One region of the Streptomyces sp. NPDC044002 genome, then DNA from elsewhere that is predicted to be linked to it. Evidence: riboswitches for the same ligand, from Rfam matches in the RefSeq annotation. Region 1 holds a riboswitch; each other region holds the start of a gene.
What was found. Region 1 has a riboswitch for cobalamin ahead of metE (5-methyltetrahydropteroyltriglutamate--homocysteine S-methyltransferase). Riboswitches for the same ligand answer to the same signal wherever they lie in the genome.

Region 1 (4,550 bases):
GGGCTCGTGGCGTTCTGCGCCCTGATGGGGGAGGGGGTCGTCAACGACTGGGGCGCCGTCTACCTGAAGGAGGAGACCGGAGCCTCCGCGGGCGCCGCGGGCCTCGGGTACGCCGTCTTCTCCGCGGGCATGGTCGTCGGCCGCCTCACCGCCGACCGGCTGCGCGCCCGCCTCGGCACGGCCCGCTTCACCTTCCTGTGCGCCGTGGTCGCGGGCACCGGCGCCCTGATCCCGATCCTCGACGCGACGACCACGGCGGGCTTCGTCGGGTACACCCTGCTCGGCCTGGGCATGGCCGCGGTCATCCCCCTCGTCTTCGCCCACGCGGCCGGCCTGCGGCCCGGGCACACCGGCTCCTCCATCGCCGCCGTCTCGGCCGTCGGCTACGTCGGCTTCCTCGCGGGCCCCCCGGTCATCGGCGCCCTCGCGGAGGCGACGACCCTGCGGTGGGCGATGCTGGTGCTGCCGGCGCTGATGGCGGCGATGGCAGCCCTGGCCCCCCGGCTGCACCGCCCCTGACGCCGCGTCGGCTAGGGTGGCCGGTGCAGCTGGTTCGCCCCGTCCGCCAGGCGGGATGCGTCGTAAGAGGGAACCCGGTGGGAATCCGGGACTGCCCCGCAGCGGTGAGCGGGAACGACCGCCGTCATACGCACTGGGACCGGACAACGGTCCTGGGAAGCGACGGCCAGTAGGTGCCCGCCGGGAGACCGGCAGGCGTGCCCGCGAGTCCGAAGACCTGCCCGCTGCCCGTACGCGGACCGTTCCGCGTACGGACATCCCGGTGACCTCGTGGGCGGGTCGGCGTGCACAGCGAGCGGCGCCCGCTGCATTCCCGCAGCGCGGTCCGTACGCTCTGGCGTTCCCTTCGCGTCCGCGTCCCGTTGCCGGGACGTTCCTGGACACATCTCGCGAAGGAGAGTTCCGTGACAGCGAAGCCCGCAGCCGCGGCAGCACGAGCCACCGTGTACGGCTACCCCCGCCAGGGCCAGAGCCGCGAACTGAAGAAGGCCGTCGAGGGCTATTGGAAGGGCCGCGTCAGCGCCGAAGCCCTCCGGGAGACCGCAGCCGGCCTGCGCCGTTCGAACTGGCAGCAGCTGGCCGAGGCCGGTATCACCGAGATCCCGACCGGTGACTTCTCGTACTACGACCACGTGCTCGACACCAGCGTCATGGTCGGCGCCGTCCCCGCCCGGCACCGCGAGGCCGTCGCGGCCGACGCGCTCGACGGCTACTTCGCCATGGCGCGCGGCACCCAGGACGTCGCCCCGCTGGAAATGACCAAGTGGTTCGACACCAACTACCACTACCTGGTCCCCGAACTGGGCCCGGACACCGTCTTCACCGCGGACCCCGGCAAGCAGGTCGCCGAACTGCGGGAGGCCCTCGCGCTCGGACACACGGCCCGCCCGGTCCTCGTCGGGCCGGTCACCTACCTGCTGCTGGCCAAGCCGGCCCCGGGCGTGGCCCCCGACTTCCAGCCGATCACCCTGCTGGACCGGCTGCTGCCCGTCTACGCGGAGGTCCTCGCCGCCCTGCGGGCCGCCGGAGCGGAATGGGTCCAGCTCGACGAGCCCGCGCTCGTGCAGGACCGCACCCCGGCGGAGCTGAACGCCGCCGCCCGCGCGTACCGAGAGCTCGGCGCCCTGACCGACCGCTCCAGGCTGCTGGTCGCCTCGTACTTCGGCAGGCTCGGTGACGCCCTCCGGATCCTCGCGGCCTCCCCGGTCGAGGGCCTCGGGCTCGACTTCACCGACAGCGGCGCGGCCAACCTCGACGACCTGGCCTCCGTGGGCGGCCTGCCCGGCAAGCGCCTCGTCGCGGGCGTGGTCAACGGCCGCAACATCTGGATCAACGACTACCAGAGGTCCCTGACCACCCTCGGTACCCTCCTCGGCCTCGCCGACCGGGTTGACGTCGCCGCCTCCTGCTCCCTGCTGCACGTCCCGCTCGACGCCTCCGCCGAGCGGGACATCGACACGCAGGTCCGCCGCTGGCTCGCCTTCGCCCGCCAGAAGACCCGGGAGATCTCCGTCCTGGCCCGCGGCCTGGCCCAGGGCACGGACGCCATCACCGCCGAACTCGCGGCGAACCGGGCCGACCTGGCCTCCCGCGCCGCATCCGCCCTCACCCACGACCCGGCCGTACGGGACCGCACCCGGGCGATCACCGACGCCGACGGCCGCCGCTCCCAGCCCTATGCCGAGCGCACCGCCGCCCAACGGGCCCGCCTGGGCCTGCCGCTGCTGCCGACCACCACGATCGGTTCCTTCCCGCAGACCGACGAGCTGCGGGCGGCCCGCGCGGACCTGCGGGCCGGCCGGATCGACACCGCCGGCTACGAGGCGCGCATCAAGGGCGAGATCGAGGAGGTCGTCGCCTTCCAGGAGAAGACCGGCCTCGACGTCCTGGTGCACGGCGAACCCGAACGCAACGACATGGTCCAGTACTTCGCCGAACGGCTCACCGGCTACCTGGCCACACAGCACGGATGGGTGCAGTCCTACGGCACCCGCTACGTCCGGCCCCCGGTCCTGGCCGGCGACATCTCCCGCCCCGAGCCGATGACCGTCCGCTGGACCTCCTACGCCCAGTCCCTGACGGCCAAGCCGGTCAAGGGCATGCTGACCGGCCCCGTCACCATGCTCGCCTGGTCCTTCGTACGCGACGACCAGCCCCTCGGCGACACCGCCCGCCAAGTGGCCCTCGCCCTGCGCGACGAGGTGGCCGACCTGGAGGCGGCCGGCACGCCGGTGATCCAGGTCGACGAGCCCGCCCTGCGCGAGACCCTCCCGCTGCGGGCCGCCGACCACGCGGCCTACCTGGACTGGGCCACCGAGTCCTTCCGGCTCACCACCAGCGGGGTCCGGCCGGACACGCAGATCCACACCCACATGTGCTACGCCGAGTTCGGCGACATCGTCCAGGCCATCGACGACCTCGACGCCGACGTCATCAGCCTGGAAGCCGCCCGCTCGCACATGCAGGTCGCCCGCGAACTCGCCGCCCACGGCTACCTCCGCGAAGCCGGCCCCGGCGTCTGGGACATCCACTCCCCGCGCGTCCCGAGCGCCGGGGACGCCGCCGGCCTGCTGCGCACCGGCCTGGAGGCCGTCCCGGCCGAGCGGCTGTGGGTCAACCCCGACTGCGGCCTGAAGACCCGCGGCTGGGCGGAGACCCGGGCCTCCCTGGAGAACCTGGTGGCCGCCGCCCGTGAGGTCCGCGCCGGCCTCACCGGCGGACGCGGCTGACCCACATGAACGGAGCCCTGCCTTCCCGGACGTCCGGGGAGGCAGGGCTCCGAAGGTGTGCGCGGCGCGCGGTCAGACGAGGGCCGACGCCGGGCGGGGTGCCGCGGCCTCCGCACCGGCGGCATCGGCGCGCAGGGCCGGCAGGCGCTGCGCGAGGACCCCGAAGACGATCCCGAACACGGCCCACAGCACGAGCTGGACGGCCACCGAGGCGACCCGGAAGTCCCACAGCAGGGCCGCGGGGAACTCGGCCTTGACGGCGTCGGTGTTGTCCGGGAGCACCAGGAAGGCCAGCCCGGTGGCGACGACGAAGCCCGCCCCGGCCGCCAGGGTCGCGTTCCAGTTGCCCAGGCGCGGCGCCAGGCGCCGGCCCAGGACGATCGCGCCGACGCCCAGCAGGACGCTGAGCAGGATCATCAGGAAGAACAGCGTGGTGCGCTGGCCGATGGTGTCCGGGTTCCCGACGGCCGGCGGGGTCGCCGGGTACTTCAGGAACGGCACCAGGTAGACCAGCGTGAACGCGCCCCCGGCGGTGAGGGCGGCCGTGGCCCGGGGGCTGAACCGGCCCACGCGGCCCAGGGCGAAGGAGAACGCGAGGGAGGCGATGCCGCCCAGCGCGACCCCGTAGACCAGCACGCCGGTGGCGAGACCGACGGTGGACTGGACGGGCCGGCTGACGAGTTCTTCTTCCTCCGCGGCGGCGGGGGCGTCGCCGCCGCCGTGACCGGCGTGGCCGGCCGCGGGAGCGGCTTCCTTGGCGGCCGCCGCCTCCTCGACGGCGATGGAGCCCCGCACCGGGGGCTCACCGACCACGTAGGCGACGGCGAAGGCGAACAGACCGGCGATCAGGCCCGCGAGCATGCCGCGGACCAGCAGACCTCTGACAGTGGAGGCGTACATGGTGCGCGCCTCTCAGTGGCAGGGGAAGCCGAGCAGGTGACGGCCGTCGTGCACCCACTCGTGGACGCCCTCGCCGGAGAACACGGCGGTGGCGCCCTGCTCCGCGCCGACGAAGTACAGGGCCACGAGCATCAGCAGGCCGACGAACAGCGCCCAGGGCAGCACGGCCTTGACGGGCAGCGGCGCGGACGGCGAGAGGGCGGGGGCGGGTACGGCAGCGGAAGCGAGGGCCTCGGCCATGGTGGAACCTCCTCGGGGAACAACGCGTCCCATGTGGTGGTGCGGTACGACGGTCCTCGGGTCTGACTCGCCGCGCCGCCACCCCGGGGAGGGGAGCCGACGCAGCACACAGTGGCGCGACCATGCCGGATTCACACCGGACTTCCGTCTCGCCGTCGTCGC
Region 2 (4,550 bases), 120 kb from region 1:
TCGCGGCACGGGTGACGCCCCAGCCGCCGAGGGTCAGGACCAGCGCGGCCGCGGCGAGCGTGCCGACCCGGGCTCCGGTGGACGCGAGGGGACCGCCACCAGCCCCGGAGCCACCCGCGGAGCCCGTGCCGCCGCCGTTCTCGCCCGGCGTCACGATGACGGGCGAGCCGTTGCCGCCCGAGGTACCACCGGACGTTCCTCCGGAGATGCCGGGCACGGGCTGGGGGGTGGTGCCGGTCAGGTCGCGGGTCAGCGTGCCGAAGGAGATGCCGGTGGCGCCGCCGACGGCCTGGGCGGAGGCGCGGAGGTCGGAGCCGGTCTGGCCGCCCTTGGCCACGTTGAAGCCGCCGTCGCCGTTCTGCTGGCTCGCCAGGAACGCGCGGGCCTTGGCGATCTGGGCGCCGTACTTGGGCGCGTCCAGCGACAGCCCCTGGACGGCCAGGGCCGCGGAGTTGACGGAGTTCCCGGCGGCGCCCGGGAAGCCGCCGTCCTCCTTCTGCTGGGTGGCCAGCCAGGCGAGTGCCTTGTCCACCGCCGCCTGGGAGCCGGCGTCGGGCAGCAGGTCCACGGTCATGGCGGCCATGGCGGTCGAGTCCACTTCGGGGCCGCTGGGTTCGCCGATCAGGCTGACCCAGGCGCCGGACGGGGTCTGGAGGCTCTTGAGGTAGGCGGCCGGATCGGCCGCGGCGGCCTTCTCGCCGGCGCGGAGCTGGGCCATGACACCGAGGGACTGCTTGAAGACGGAAGTGGCGTAGGCGTAGTTGCCCTTGGCCGCGCACTGCTGGACGGTCGAGGTCTTCGCCTGGCAGGTGATCTTCGCGAGGGCGGCGATCAGGTCCTGGCCGCCGAAGTTCCGCGGATCGCGGCCCACGGCCTGGGCGAGCACCGCCGCCTTGCCGATGGAGCCGCCGTTCTCGTACTTGGTGCCCACGAGGGTCCAGTCGTGGATGCCCCGCTTCTGGCCGTCCTTGCCGCCCTTGTCCATGAAGTCGACGATGTTGCGCAGGGCGGCGTTGTCCCCGCCTGTGGCGGCGAGCGCGTACGCGCCGTCGATGGTCAGGCCGTAGTCGGCGAATCCGGATTCGGGCCGGCTCTCGTAGAAGCGGCCTTGGACCAGGCGGGAGGGGGCCGTCAGGTACGCGGCGCCCTTCTGCAGGTCGGGCCCTTCACCGGCCGGCGGTGTGCTCGGGGTAGGTGGCGTGGTCGGGGTGGGTGGAGTGGTGGGGGTAGGCGGCGTGGTCGGGGTCGGCGGTTCGGCCGGCTTGGCGGTCAACGAGACGAGGTCACCGCCGGCGCCCGCGAGGGCAGCCGCCGCGGTGGGGTGGAGCCTCGGCTCGGTGTCGTCCTCGGCGAAGCCGAATCCGCCCGCCGGGAGCTGGTGCCCGGAGAGCCAGGAGACGCCGGCGTCCGCGAACGCCTCGTCGCCGAGGGCGCGCAGCGCCTGGGCGGCCCAGGCGGTGGCGGCCGGGTTGCCGGTCGTCTCGTAGGAGACCGCGGGCCAGGCGCCGGTCGCCAGCTGGGACCGCTTCAGGTGGTTCCGGGCCTTCTGGAGCACCGCCTCGTGGCCGCCGGCCCGCTCCAGGGCCAGGGTGATCAGGCCGGTGGCGCCGGCCTCGCTCTCGCACCCGGGACTGCCGGGCCGGATGAGGACGCTGGTGAATCCGCCGTCCTCGCACTGCAGGGCGGTCAGCCGGGCCACGGAGCCGGGGGGCGGGGTCATACCCGCGTTGACCAGCGCGATCATGGCCATGGCCTGGGCGTCGGCCTGCCCGGTCGTACGGAAGTCGCCCTTGGTGAAGCAGCCTTCGACCGTCTCGCCGTCGCCGATGTCGCGGGGGCAGGCGTACGTGACCAGGTCGCCGAGCAGGTCGTGCCCGCCGAACGCGCGCGGGTCCTTGCCGGTGGCCTCGGCGACCAGCGCGAGCCGGGCCGCGGCGGTGGCGTCCGGGATGCCGTCCCTGCCGGCCGGGTAGGCGTACGCGTCCGTCTGCGCGGGCGTCGCGAGGAAATCGGCGGTCTTCTTCGCCGCCGGGCTCTTGCGGTCGGCCGCCGCGAGGGCGAAGACGGCCTCCGTGGAGAGGAAGTGGTTGGGGGCCGTGGAGCCCTCGTCGACGACGCGCTCCCCGTCCGTCAGCGTCCCGGTGACCCAGCGGGCGGCCGCGGGTACGTCGATGCGTCCGGCCGGCACCCGGGGCGGGGCCATCGGGACGGTGGGGTCGGGGGTGGAGTAGCCGCGGACGTCGTCCGGGGAGAAGGACGGCCTGCCCTTGGTGCCGGCGATGTCCGTGCCGCCGTACACCCAGGCCTCCACGTCGCCCGGCTTCGGGTTCCGGGCCATGGCCCCTTGCTGGCTGTAGGACCACTTGCGCTGCCCGGGCGAGGCCGTCCAGTACGACCAGTAGGCGGTGGCCTGGGGCGTGAGGACGCAGGGTTCCTTGTCGGGGGTCGGGTACTGGGTGCCGGTGCCCTTGCCGATGCGGCAGAGGAAGGCGGGCCCGTCGTGGACGGTGCCCGTCATGGTGAACCCGGCGGTCTGCAGCAGCTCGTAGCCGGTGGTGGGGGTGGTGTCGCAGCCCTTCTCCACCTTGCCGCCGAACGGGCCGAAGTCCACGGCGACGATCGCCCCGGTGGTGGCCGTGCACCGCTCGATCGGGTCGGCCGAGGCAGGTGCCGCTGCGCCGGCGAAGGCCGCGCTCGCGGCGAAGGCCAGCAGCGCCGCCGATACGAGCGACAGCAGCCCCTTGCTTCCCGGGTGTCGCTCTGCTTGCTGTGCGGTCCCCACCACGGCCCCTCGTGTCAGCCGGGCGGACCAGTGCGTGGCAAAGGGCTCCACAGCCCGTGGGGCCACGGGGGAGCCGTTTCGAACCACGCCGTAGTCCGCGACGGCGTTTCTCGCTGCAGAATCCGGCTCCAGGCATTCCGACTCGCCCGGCGGTGCCGGGCCTACGGTTGCGGGTCAGCGCCGGATTTCGACCGGCTTCCCCTGGAGCTGAGTGCTTATCGGTCGGAGTGGACCACGCGGATTGACACACCGTCAAGGTGGTCTGCGTCTCACGCGGCAAGGCACGAGAACCCTCTGACGGATCCACCGCGCATCGGCTGGCAGACCCTTGATCACTCGGGTAGCGTCCTGGGCTGCCACATGGGGGAACCCGGTGCGAATCCGGGGCTGACGCGCAGCGGTGTGGGACGGCAGGGGGCCGTCACCGAGCCCGAATGCCCATCTGGCGAGGCACATCTCAAGCCGTACCACGCGTTCGGACGGCCGCCACCGAGCTCCGGGCTGCCCGCCTGCGAGAGCTGCGGTCGGGTCGGCGTCCCTCATTTCCAGGAGCAGGCCATGTCCCGTATCCGTACCCCGCGCCGCCTCGTGTTCGTGGCGCCCGCCGCGCTCGGCGCGCTCGTCCTGACCACGCTGCCCGCCTCCGCGACCTCCTCGCCCGCGCAGATCGCCACGTCCAGGACGAACGGTGTGAGCTATCTCAAGTCCCTTCAGGCTGCCGATGGTTCGTACGCGGGCAGTGGCCTGTCCAACGAGTGGGCGTTCGGTGCGTTCGCGGCAGCCGGCACGGCCGTCGCCGACGTCTACCCCGGCGGCGACACCACGAAGAACGCGCGCACCGTCTACCGCAACCTGCTGTCGACGGCGGGCTGGCCGCAGGCCTCCCCGGTGGTCACCGACTACGAGCGCGGCACGCTCAACGCCTACGCCGCCGGTATCGACCCGGCGCGCGTCTCGGCCTCCCGCAATCTGATAGCCGACATCTACTCGTACTGGCAGACGGCCGAGGCCGGTTACTTCGGCCCGTCCGGGAACTTCAACGGCACCGTCTTCGCGGCCCTTTCGCTGGGCGGAGCCAAGACCCAGGCCGGAGGTGCCCGGGTACCGCAGGCGCTGACCGACTCGATGGTCACCCGCATCCGTGCCAACCAGCACGTGGACGGCGGCTGGACCTTCAACAAGGCCGAGGGCAACCCGACCGTCCTGAACTCCGCGAGCGACGTCGACATGACCGGTGCGGCCATGGCCGCCCTGTGCGTGTCCGGTGTCCCGAACACCGACGCCGACGTCGTCCAGGCGAAGAACTTCCTCAAGAGCAGGCTCGTCTCCGGTAGCGGCGCGTTCAACTCCCTCTACGGGGTCAACACCAGCTCCAACGGCTGGGGCGTCGCCGGACTGAACGCCTGCGGGTTCAACCCGCAGACGGGTGCTTTCCTCACCGGCAGCGGCAAGACCCCGATCGATTTTCTGATCGCCAATCAGTACAACCCGGCGGGCGGCTTCAAGTACAAGCCCTCCGACACCGCGCCCTCGGCCTACTCCTCCATCGACGCGCTGCGTGCCGTGGCCGGCGGAGGCTTCACCACGGCCCCGCCCGTCCCGGTCACCCCCGGCGCCCCGCAGTGGGTGTCCCAGTCCGCCTTCACGGCCGGTACGGCGACGAAGCTCGCGCTGACGGTCGACGACGGGGCCGGCAGCCTCAAGGTCTGCTCGGTGGCGTTCACGCCGACCGGTACGACCACCACGCTCGGCGACGTCCTCGACGCGG
Region 3 (4,550 bases), on a different contig from region 1:
GGCCGCGCTGGAGCGGCACGGAGCCGCGCGTCCTGCTCGGCTTCAGCAACGGCGAGCAGAGCTGCGTGGTCTCCGCCCGCGCCAAGGACGTGCGCGAGCTGTGCCGGCGGATGACGGAGCTGGTGCCGCGCGGGCAGGAACAGCGCCACTACGACCTGGATGCCGAGCTGAGCGCGCTGCTGACCTTCTGACGCGGCGGGCGCACGCCCCGTGGAACCGGTGGCGGCCCGGCGCTGTCTTATGAGATGACAGGCAAGTCCCCGTCTCACGGAACCGGGGAGACACCATGAGTCACCCGCACCGCCGCCGGATCGTGGCCATCGCCACGGGTGCCCTGCTCACCGCCGGGCTCGCGCTCTCCACGTCGCCGGCCTCCGCCGCCACCACGACCACCCGCACCCAGACGCCGCTCGTCGTCAATGCCCGCTGGGGCGGGCACTGCACGTACGACCGGCTCGTCATCGACCTCCAGGGCTACGTGCCCCCGGTCACCGTCACTCCCGTGTCCGAGCTCGTCTACGACGGGTCGGGACAGCCCGTCCCGCTGGCCGGGAAGTACTTCCTGGAGATCCGCCTGCACCCGGCCGCCGGGCACAATGACGCCGGGGAGAACGTCTACCAGGGGCCCAGGCTCCAGAAGATCTACCTCAGCAAGCTCAAGGGCATGGCCATGACCGGCGACTACGAGGGGTACGTGACCTTCGGCGCCGCCTTCGACACCGCCCCGACCTGGAAGACCTCCGTCCTGCACTCGCCCGAGCGGCTCGTGCTGGACTTCCCGCACCCCAACACCTGCTGACCCGCGGACGGCCCCGGAGCCGCCCGGCTAGCGGTGTTCGGGGTTGGGGAAGTCGAAACGGCAGCCGGCGTCCCACAGGGAACGCTGGTTGCCGTGGGCCGGCATGCCGCCGGCCCGCTTGAGGAGCGCCGCCAGGTGCATCAGGTTCCACGACATGAACGTGGTGTTCCGGTTGGTGAAGTCGTTCTCCGGACCGCCCGAGCCCGGGTCCAGGTAGGAGGGGCCGGGGCCGGCCTCGCCGATCCAGCCCGCGTCGGCCTGGGGCGGAATGGCGTAGCCGAGGTGCTGGAGGCTGTAGAGGATGTTCATGGCGCAGTGCTTGACGCCGTCCTCGTTCCCCGTGATCAGCGCTCCGCCGACGCGCCCGTAGTAGGCGTACTGCCCCTGCTCGTTCAGCAGGGAGGAGCAGGCGTAGAGCCGCTCGATGACCTGCTTCATGACGGAGCTGTTGTCCCCGAGCCAGATCGGGCCGCACAGCACCAGGATGTCGGCGTCCATGATCTGGCTGTACAGGACCGGCCACTGGTCGCTCTCCCAGCCGTGGTCGGTCATGTCCGGCCAGACGCCGGTGGCGATGTCGTGGTCGACGGCGCGGATCAGCGAGGTGCGGGCGCCGGCCGCTTCCATGACGGCCCGGCTCCGCGCGATCAGGCCCTCGGTGTTGCTGGTCTCGGGAGAGCGTTTGAGGGTGCAGTTGACGTAGACGGCGGAGAGGTCCTCGTAGCGGGGGCTGTCGTCGGCGGCCATGCCCTCCACCGTGCCGCGCGCCCGGCGGCCCGGCCAGCGGGCCTGGCCCGTACGGGTGCCCGCGGCCGGGTGGCCGGGTGGCCGGATCGGTCCGGGTTGTGACGGTCCGTGCGGGCGACTAGGGTCGTCTGGCCTTGGTGTTCGGGAAACCGGTGCAAGACCGGTGCGGCCCTCGCCACTGTGATCGGGAAGTCCGGCTCCACTCTCTCCCCCAGACTCCGTCCGGGAGGTGCCCCCACCGCGGGAAGCCACTGGGCCCGCGCGGGAGACCGCACGGTCCCGGGAAGGCGGAGCCAGGGCATCAGCACCCGTGAGCCAGGAGACCGGCCGGGGCGCGTCGTCCATCCACGAGGTGCTGGAGAGGTCTCCCAACCCATGCATATAGCCGAGGGGTTCCTGCCCCCTTTGCACGCGGCCGCCTGGGGCGCCGCGTCCGCCCCCTTCGTCGTCCACGGGGTCCGCGCGCTCACCCGCGAGGTGAAGGCGAACCCGGAGAGCACGCTGCTGCTCGGGGCGTCCGGTGCGTTCACGTTCGTCCTGTCCGCCCTGAAGATCCCTTCTGTGACGGGCAGTTGTTCGCACCCGACGGGGACGGGGCTCGGGGCCATCCTCTTCCGGCCCCCGATCATGGCGGTGCTCGGCACGATCACCCTCCTCTTCCAGGCGCTGCTGCTGGCCCACGGCGGGCTCACCACGCTGGGCGCCAACGTCTTCTCGATGGCCATCGCCGGGCCCTGGGCCGGCTACGGGGTCTACCGGGTGCTGCGGAAGTCCGGCGCGCCGCTGATGGTGACCGTGTTCTTCGGCGCGTTCTTCGCCGACCTGGTCACCTACTGCGTCACCTCCGTCCAGCTGGCGCTGGCCTTCCCCGACCCGGCGAGCGGCTTCCTCGGCTCCCTGGAGAAGTTCGCGGGCATCTTCGCCCTGACCCAGATCCCGCTCGCGATCAGCGAGGGGCTGCTGACGGTGCTCGTGATGCGGCTGCTGATGCAGTCCAGCAAGTCGGACCTGGTCCGGCTCGGCGTCGCGAAGCTGACCGGCGGCACTCAGGCGAAGCAGGAGGCGGCCCTCTGATGAGCCGGAACGCGAAGATCAACACCCTGCTGCTGCTCCTGGTGGCGGCGCTGGCCGTGATCCCGCTCGCGCTGGGGCTCGGCGACGGCAAGGAGGAGCCGTTCGCCGGCGCCGACGCGCAGGCCGAGGCGGCCATCACCGAACTGAAGCCGGACTACGAGCCCTGGTTCGCCCCGCTGTACGAGCCCCCCTCGGGCGAGGTCGAGTCGGCGCTGTTCGCCCTCCAGGCGGCGCTCGGGGCGGGCGTGCTCGCCTACTACTTCGGCATCCGCAAGGGCCGCCGCCAGGGCGCGGCGCAGGCCCTCGCCCAGGCCGCGGCCGCCGAGGCCGGGCCGGACCGCCCGGCCCGGGAGTCGTAGGCGGTGCTGCCGATCGACGTGGCGGCGCACTCCAGCCGCTGGCGGGGCCGCCACCCCCTGGAGAAGGCCCTCCTCGGGCTCGGGCTCACCGTCACCGCGGTGTGCCTGCCGCCCTGGCCGGGCGGGCCGCTGGTGGCCGCCGCGACCCTGGCCGTGCTGCTCGGGCCGGCCGGCGTGGCCGGGCGGCAGCTGTGGCGGGCCTTCCGGGTCCCGCTGGGCTTCTGCGTGACCGGTGCGCTGCCGCTGCTGGTGTCGGTGGGCGGCCCGGACGGGTTCCTCGCCCCGGCCCCGGACGGGCCCCGGCACGCGGCGGAGCTGCTGCTGCGCACCTCGGCGGCCTCGCTCGGGGTGCTGCTGTTCGCCTTCACGACGCCGGTCTCGGACGTGCTGCCGCGGCTGGTGCGGGCCGGGGTGCCGGCGCCGGTGGTGGACGTGGCCCTGGTGATGTACCGGATCGGCTTCCTGCTGCTGGACTCGATGGCCCAGGTCCGGCGCGCCCAGGCGGCCCGGCTGGGGCAGGCGGGCCGGGCGGCGGTGTGGCGTTCGCTGGCCGGGCTCGCGGCGACCTCGTTCGTCCGGGCCTTCGACCGCGCGGCCCGGCTCCAGGAGGGGCTGGCGGGGCGCGGTTACGACGGTGCGCTGCGGGTGCTGGTACCCGACGCGGCGCTGTCCTGGCGGTTCCTGACGGGGTCCGCCGCCCTGCTGACCGCCCTGGTCGCGGGGACCCTCGTACTGAAGGAGCTGTGGTTGTGACCCCGTTGGTGGAGCTGGTCGGCGCGGGGTACGCGTACGAGGACGGCCCGGCCGTGCTGTCCGGGGTGGACTTCGGCATCGCCGAGGGCCGCGCGCTGGTGCTGCTCGGCCGCAACGGCAGCGGCAAGACCACGCTGATGCGGCTGCTGAGCGGGGGCCTGCGGCCCGGCTCGGGGACGCTGCGGCTCGGCGGGGACGAGGTGGCCTACGACCGCAAGGGCCTGGTCCGGCTGCGCACCTCGGTGCAGCTGGTGGTGCAGGACCCGGACGACCAGCTCTTCGCGGCCTCCGTCGAGCAGGACGTGTCCTTCGGCCCGATGAACCTGGGGCTGCCGGCGGCGGAGGTCCGCGAGCGGGTGGACGCCGCGCTCGCCGCGCTGGACATCACCGCGCTGCGGGACCGCCCGACGCACCTGCTGTCGTACGGGCAGCGCAAGCGCGCGGCGATCGCGGGCGCGGTGGCGATGGCCCCGCGGGTGCTGATCCTGGACGAGCCCACGGCCGGGCTCGACCCGGACGGGCAGGAACGCCTCCTGGACGTCCTCGCGGGGCTGCGGGCGGCCGGCACCACGGTGGTCATGGCCACCCACGACGTGGACCTCGCGGTGCGGTGGGCGGACGACGCGGCCGTGCTGACCCCTTCGGGGATCCGGACGGGGCCGGCCGCCGAGCTGCTCTCGGACCCGGAGCTGCTCGCGTCGGCGGGGCTGCGGTCGGCCTGGGCGCCGGTGGTCGCCGCGTTCCTGCGGGCGCGGGGGGTGCTGACGGACGGGGTGCCGGGGCCGCGGACGCCGGAGGAGCTCGCGGCGCTGGGCTGA
Region 4 (4,550 bases), 110 kb from region 1:
CGTCGGGGCCCTGAACGGTCAGGCCGACCTTGACGGCCGCGTTCGTGTTCGGCTGGGGGGCGGCCTCGGCCACGGCCGGAGCGCCGGCGAGAGCGAGCCCGAGGGCGACCGCGGTGATCACGGAGCGGCGGGCGGGGAACTGGCGCATGACGCCTTCTTCCTGAGAGGGACGAGGGTCTGAGCCGAGGTCCCTCCGCCGCACGTGCCCGTCCCCCTGCCCGTCTCCGTGAGGAAACGGGCAGGGGTCGCCGACCCGGGGTGGGGGCTTCGCGCTGCAGACCATGACAGTGGGAAGCAGTACGCATCGCACCCCGGGTACTCCGACTCGCGGTGCCCTCCGGGCCCCGCACACGGTTGCAGGTCAGCGCCGGATTCCCACCGGCTTCCCCCAGTTGTGCATGCATTCGGTTGTGAGCTCCCGCCGCGCGGGCCGGAGCAGAACGCATCGTACGACCTGGTGGGCGTGGGCTGGAAGCGGGTTCTGTGAGATGGCCCGTCCGTGCGTCGGCCCTGGACTTACTAGGACGTCCAACTATATGTTCGTGGCACAAGGTCCGCGGTGCAGGGAAGCCGGTGTGAGTCCGGCACGGTCCCGCCACTGTGACCGGGGAGTGTGCTGCCATCCACACGCCACTGACGAGGTCTGTCGGGAAGGCGGGCGGCACGCGGGGATCCGGGAGTCAGGATACCGGCCGCGGATTGTTCCGTGTTGTCCACGAGGATGGAGCAGACACGCATGGCACCGGTTTGTACCCACGACCCTGGTGATCCGGCGGAGCGCGCACACACCGATTCGGCGCGCTCGTAGTTCTCACGGCAGTCCGCAGCGGCGCACCCCCACCCGAGTGCGGTCCGTCGGCCTGCCGTGCCATCCCCGGATCCAACCTGACGAGAGCAGGCATCCATGGTCCGTGAACTCACCCATTTCATCGGCGGAAAGCACACCACCGGCACCTCCGGGCTCTTCGCCGACGTGTACGACCCCAACACCGGCTCCGTCCAGGCCCGCGTACCGCTGGCCGGGCGCGCCGACACCGAAGAGGCGATCGCCAACGCCGAAGACGCACAGGCGGAATGGGGGAAGTGGAACCCGCAGCGCCGGGCCCGCGTCCTGCTGCGGTTCCTCCAGCTCGTCGAGGGCGAGCGGGACAGCCTCGCGCGGCTGCTGTCCGCCGAGCACGGCAAGACCGTCGCCGATGCTCACGGGGACCTGCAACGCGGTCTGGAAGTCGTGGAATTCGCCGCCGGCGTCCCCCACCTCCTCAAGGGGGAGTTCACCGACAACGCCGGCACCGGCATCGACGTGCACTCCCTGCGCAGCCCCCTCGGGGTCGTCGCCGGAATCACCCCCTTCAACTTCCCCGCCATGATCCCGCTGTGGCAGGCCGCACCCGCCCTGGCCTGCGGCAACGCGTTCATCCTCAAGCCGTCCGAACGCGATCCGTCCGTGCCCCTGCGACTGGCGGAGCTGTTCCTCGAAGCCGGTCTGCCGCCGGGCGTCCTCAACGTGGTCAACGGCGGCAAGGAAGCGGTCGACACCCTCCTCGAAGACCCGCGCGTACAGGCCCTGGGCTTCGTCGGCTCCACGCCGATCGCCGCGCACATCTACGCCACGGCCGCCGCGCACGGCAAGCGCGCCCAGTGCTTCGGCGGCGCGAAGAACCACATGATCGTGATGCCCGACGCCGACCTGGACCAGGCCGTCGACGCCCTGATCGGGGCCGGCTACGGTTCTGCGGGCGAGCGCTGCATGGCCGTCTCCGTCGCCGTGCCCGTCGGGGAGGAGACCGCCGACCGGCTGGTCGCCGCCCTCAAGGACCGCATCGGCACCCTGCGGATCGGCCGGTCCGACGACCCCGACGCGGACTTCGGTCCCCTGGTGAGCCGCGACGCCCTCGACCGCGTGCGCCGCTACGTGGACATCGGCGTCGGCGAGGGCGCCGAACTCGTCGTGGACGGACGCGGGTTCACCCTGGACGGCCACGAGAACGGCTTCTTCGCGGGAGCGACGCTCTTCGACCGCGTCTCCCCGCAGATGCGCGTCTACCGCGAGGAGATCTTCGGCCCCGTCCTGTGCGTCGTACGGGCCGCCGACTTCGAGGAGGCGCTGCGCCTGCCCAGTGAGCACCCCTTCGGGAACGGCGTGGCGATCTTCACCCGGGACGGGGACACCGCCCGCGAGTTCACCCGCCGCGTCAACACCGGCATGGTCGGCGTCAACGTACCCATCCCGGTGCCCGTCGCCTACCACACCTTCGGCGGCTGGAAGAAGTCCGGATTCGGCGACCTGAACCAGCACGGGCCCGACTCGATCCGCTTCTACACCCGTACCAAGACCGTCACCTCGCGCTGGCCCTCCGGGGTCAAGGAGGGCGCGAGCTTCACCATCCCGACGATGGGGTGAACGCCGTGACCACCACCCTCACCGAGGACCAGCTCGCCCTCGCCGAGGTCACCCTCGACTTCGCCCGGGAACAGCTCGCCCCGCACGCCGTCGCCTGGGACCAGGACAAGCACTTCCCCGTCGACGTCATCCGGCGCGCCGCCTCCCTCGGCCTCGCCGGCGTGTACGTACGCGAGGAACACGGCGGCTCCGGCCTCAGCCGCAGCGACGGAGTGCTCGTCTTCGAGACCCTGGCGACGGGCTGCCCGTCGATCGCCGGCTACCTCTCCATCCACAACATGGTCGCCTGGATGATCGACCGGTACGGCGACGACGTCCAGCGCGCCCGCCGGCTGCCCGGTCTCTGCTCCGCGGCGACCCTGGGCAGCTACTGCCTGACCGAACCGGGTGCCGGTTCCGACGCCGCCGCGTTGCGCACCCGCGCCGAGCGGCGTGGCGACCACTACGTACTGACCGGCGTCAAGCAGTTCATCTCCGGCGCCGGCGCCTCGGACCTCTACGTGGTCATGGCACGGACGGGCGAGCCCGGCCCCGGCGGGATTTCGGCCTTCGTCGTCGAGCGCGACGACCCCGGAGTCTCCTTCGGCCCCAACGAACGCAAGATGGGCTGGAACGCCCAGCCGACCCGCCAGGTGGTCCTCGACGGCGTCCGGATCCCCGCCGGTCGGCGGCTCGGCGCGGAAGGCGACGGTTTCCGCATCGCCATGAACGGCCTGAACGGCGGCCGCCTGGGCATCGCCGCCTGCTCGCTCGGCGGCGCGCAGAGCGCCCTCGACCGGAGCCTGTCCTACCTGGCCGACAGGGAGGCGTTCGGCAGCCGTCTTCTGGACGCGCAGGCGCTCCAGTTCCGCCTGGCCGACATGGCCACCGAGCTCGCCGCCGCCCGGGCCCTGGTCCGGCAGGCCGCCGAAGCCCTGGACAGCGGCGACCCACTGGCCCCGCGCCTGTGCGCGATGGCCAAGCGTTTCGCCACCGATACCGGGTACGCGGTGGCTGACGCGGCCCTCCAGCTGCACGGCGGCTACGGCTACCTCAGTGAATACGGCATCGAGAAGATCGTCCGCGACCTGCGGGTCCACCAGATCCTGGAAGGCACCAACGAGGTCATGCGCGTCATCGTCGCGCGCGGACTCACGGAGACACTGCGATGACCAACGACAAGCCCGTGGACCACCACGACGACGAGGACGTCCTCGTGCGCGCCGAAGGCCGCGCCGGGTACGTCACCCTCAACCGGCCGAAGGCCCTCAACGCCCTCAGCCACCCCATGGTGCTCCGCATCGAGGAGGCGCTCACGGCCTGGGCGGACGACCCCGCGGTCGACCTGGTCGTCATCGAGGGCGCCGGAGACCGGGGCCTGTGCGCCGGGGGAGACATCCGTGCGATCCACGAGGACGCCCGCACCGGCGGAACCGCCTCGGCGGACTTCTGGCGCGACGAGTACCGGCTCAACGCCCTGATCGCCTGCTACCCCAAACCGTACGTCGCCCTCATGGACGGCATCGTCATGGGCGGCGGGGTCGGCGTCTCCGCCCACGGCAGCGTCCGCATCGTCACCGAACGCTCCAAGGTCGCCATGCCCGAGACCGGCATCGGCTTCGTCCCCGACGTCGGCGGCACCTACCTCCTCGCCCTCGCCCCCGGAGAACTCGGCACCCACCTCGCCCTCACAGGAGCCCCCGTCGGAGCGGCCGACGCGCTCCTGTGCGGACTCGCCGACCACTTCGTGCCCTCGGCCGCGCTGCCGGCACTGGCCCGGGAGCTGGGAGCGGACTCCGTCCGCGCCGTACTGGAGCGGCACGTGCAGGAGCCCCCGGCAGGGAGCCTCGCCGCCGCCCGGGAGTGGATCGACCGCTGCTACGCCGCCGACACCGCGGAGGAGATCGTGGCACGGCTGCTGGCCTCGGGCGTTCCTGCCGCGAAGGCCGCGGCGGACACCCTGGCCGCCAAGTCCCCGACCGCCGTGAAGGTCACCCTGGCCGCGCTCCGCCGGGCACGGCGGCTCGGCCCGCTGGAGCGCGTACTGGAGCAGGAGTACCGCGTCTCCTGCGCGGCACTGTCCTCGCCCGACCTGGTCGAGGGCATCCGGGCCCAGGTCATCGACAAGGACCGGAACCCCCGCTGGTCCCCTGCCGCGCTGGAGGAC

Region 2: it holds a riboswitch for cobalamin, as region 1 does, so the genes downstream of both, AC07A6_RS10285 (prenyltransferase/squalene oxidase repeat-containing protein) here and metE (5-methyltetrahydropteroyltriglutamate--homocysteine S-methyltransferase) in region 1, are expected to answer to the same signal.
Region 3: it holds a riboswitch for cobalamin, as region 1 does, so the genes downstream of both, AC07A6_RS17220 (energy-coupling factor ABC transporter permease) here and metE (5-methyltetrahydropteroyltriglutamate--homocysteine S-methyltransferase) in region 1, are expected to answer to the same signal.
Region 4: it holds a riboswitch for cobalamin, as region 1 does, so the genes downstream of both, AC07A6_RS10295 (CoA-acylating methylmalonate-semialdehyde dehydrogenase) here and metE (5-methyltetrahydropteroyltriglutamate--homocysteine S-methyltransferase) in region 1, are expected to answer to the same signal.

What each region holds. Positions count from the first base shown of each region.
Region 1 covers NZ_JBWKEZ010000010.1:136,253-140,802, forward strand. The annotation lists gene AC07A6_RS10815 (MFS transporter) at 1-519, shown strand, start outside; cobalamin riboswitch at 546-746, shown strand; gene metE (5-methyltetrahydropteroyltriglutamate--homocysteine S-methyltransferase) at 924-3,248, shown strand; gene AC07A6_RS10825 (CbtA family protein) at 3,321-4,148, opposite strand; gene AC07A6_RS10830 (CbtB domain-containing protein) at 4,161-4,388, opposite strand.
Region 2 covers NZ_JBWKEZ010000010.1:16,630-21,179, forward strand. The annotation lists gene AC07A6_RS10280 (prenyltransferase/squalene oxidase repeat-containing protein) at 1-2,782, opposite strand, end outside; cobalamin riboswitch at 3,104-3,242, shown strand; gene AC07A6_RS10285 (prenyltransferase/squalene oxidase repeat-containing protein) at 3,341-4,550, shown strand, end outside.
Region 3 covers NZ_JBWKEZ010000020.1:15,401-19,950, forward strand. The annotation lists gene AC07A6_RS17205 (SsgA family sporulation/cell division regulator) at 1-191, shown strand, start outside; gene AC07A6_RS17210 (AMIN-like domain-containing (lipo)protein) at 287-799, shown strand; gene AC07A6_RS17215 (flavodoxin family protein) at 827-1,546, opposite strand; cobalamin riboswitch at 1,665-1,892, shown strand; gene AC07A6_RS17220 (energy-coupling factor ABC transporter permease) at 1,922-2,620, shown strand; gene AC07A6_RS17225 (energy-coupling factor ABC transporter substrate-binding protein) at 2,620-2,979, shown strand; gene cbiQ (cobalt ECF transporter T component CbiQ) at 2,983-3,732, shown strand; gene AC07A6_RS17235 (energy-coupling factor ABC transporter ATP-binding protein) at 3,723-4,550, shown strand.
Region 4 covers NZ_JBWKEZ010000010.1:21,724-26,273, forward strand. The annotation lists gene AC07A6_RS10290 (DUF4430 domain-containing protein) at 1-148, opposite strand, end outside; cobalamin riboswitch at 541-711, shown strand; gene AC07A6_RS10295 (CoA-acylating methylmalonate-semialdehyde dehydrogenase) at 905-2,404, shown strand; gene AC07A6_RS10300 (acyl-CoA dehydrogenase family protein) at 2,401-3,555, shown strand; gene AC07A6_RS10305 (enoyl-CoA hydratase/isomerase family protein) at 3,552-4,550, shown strand, end outside.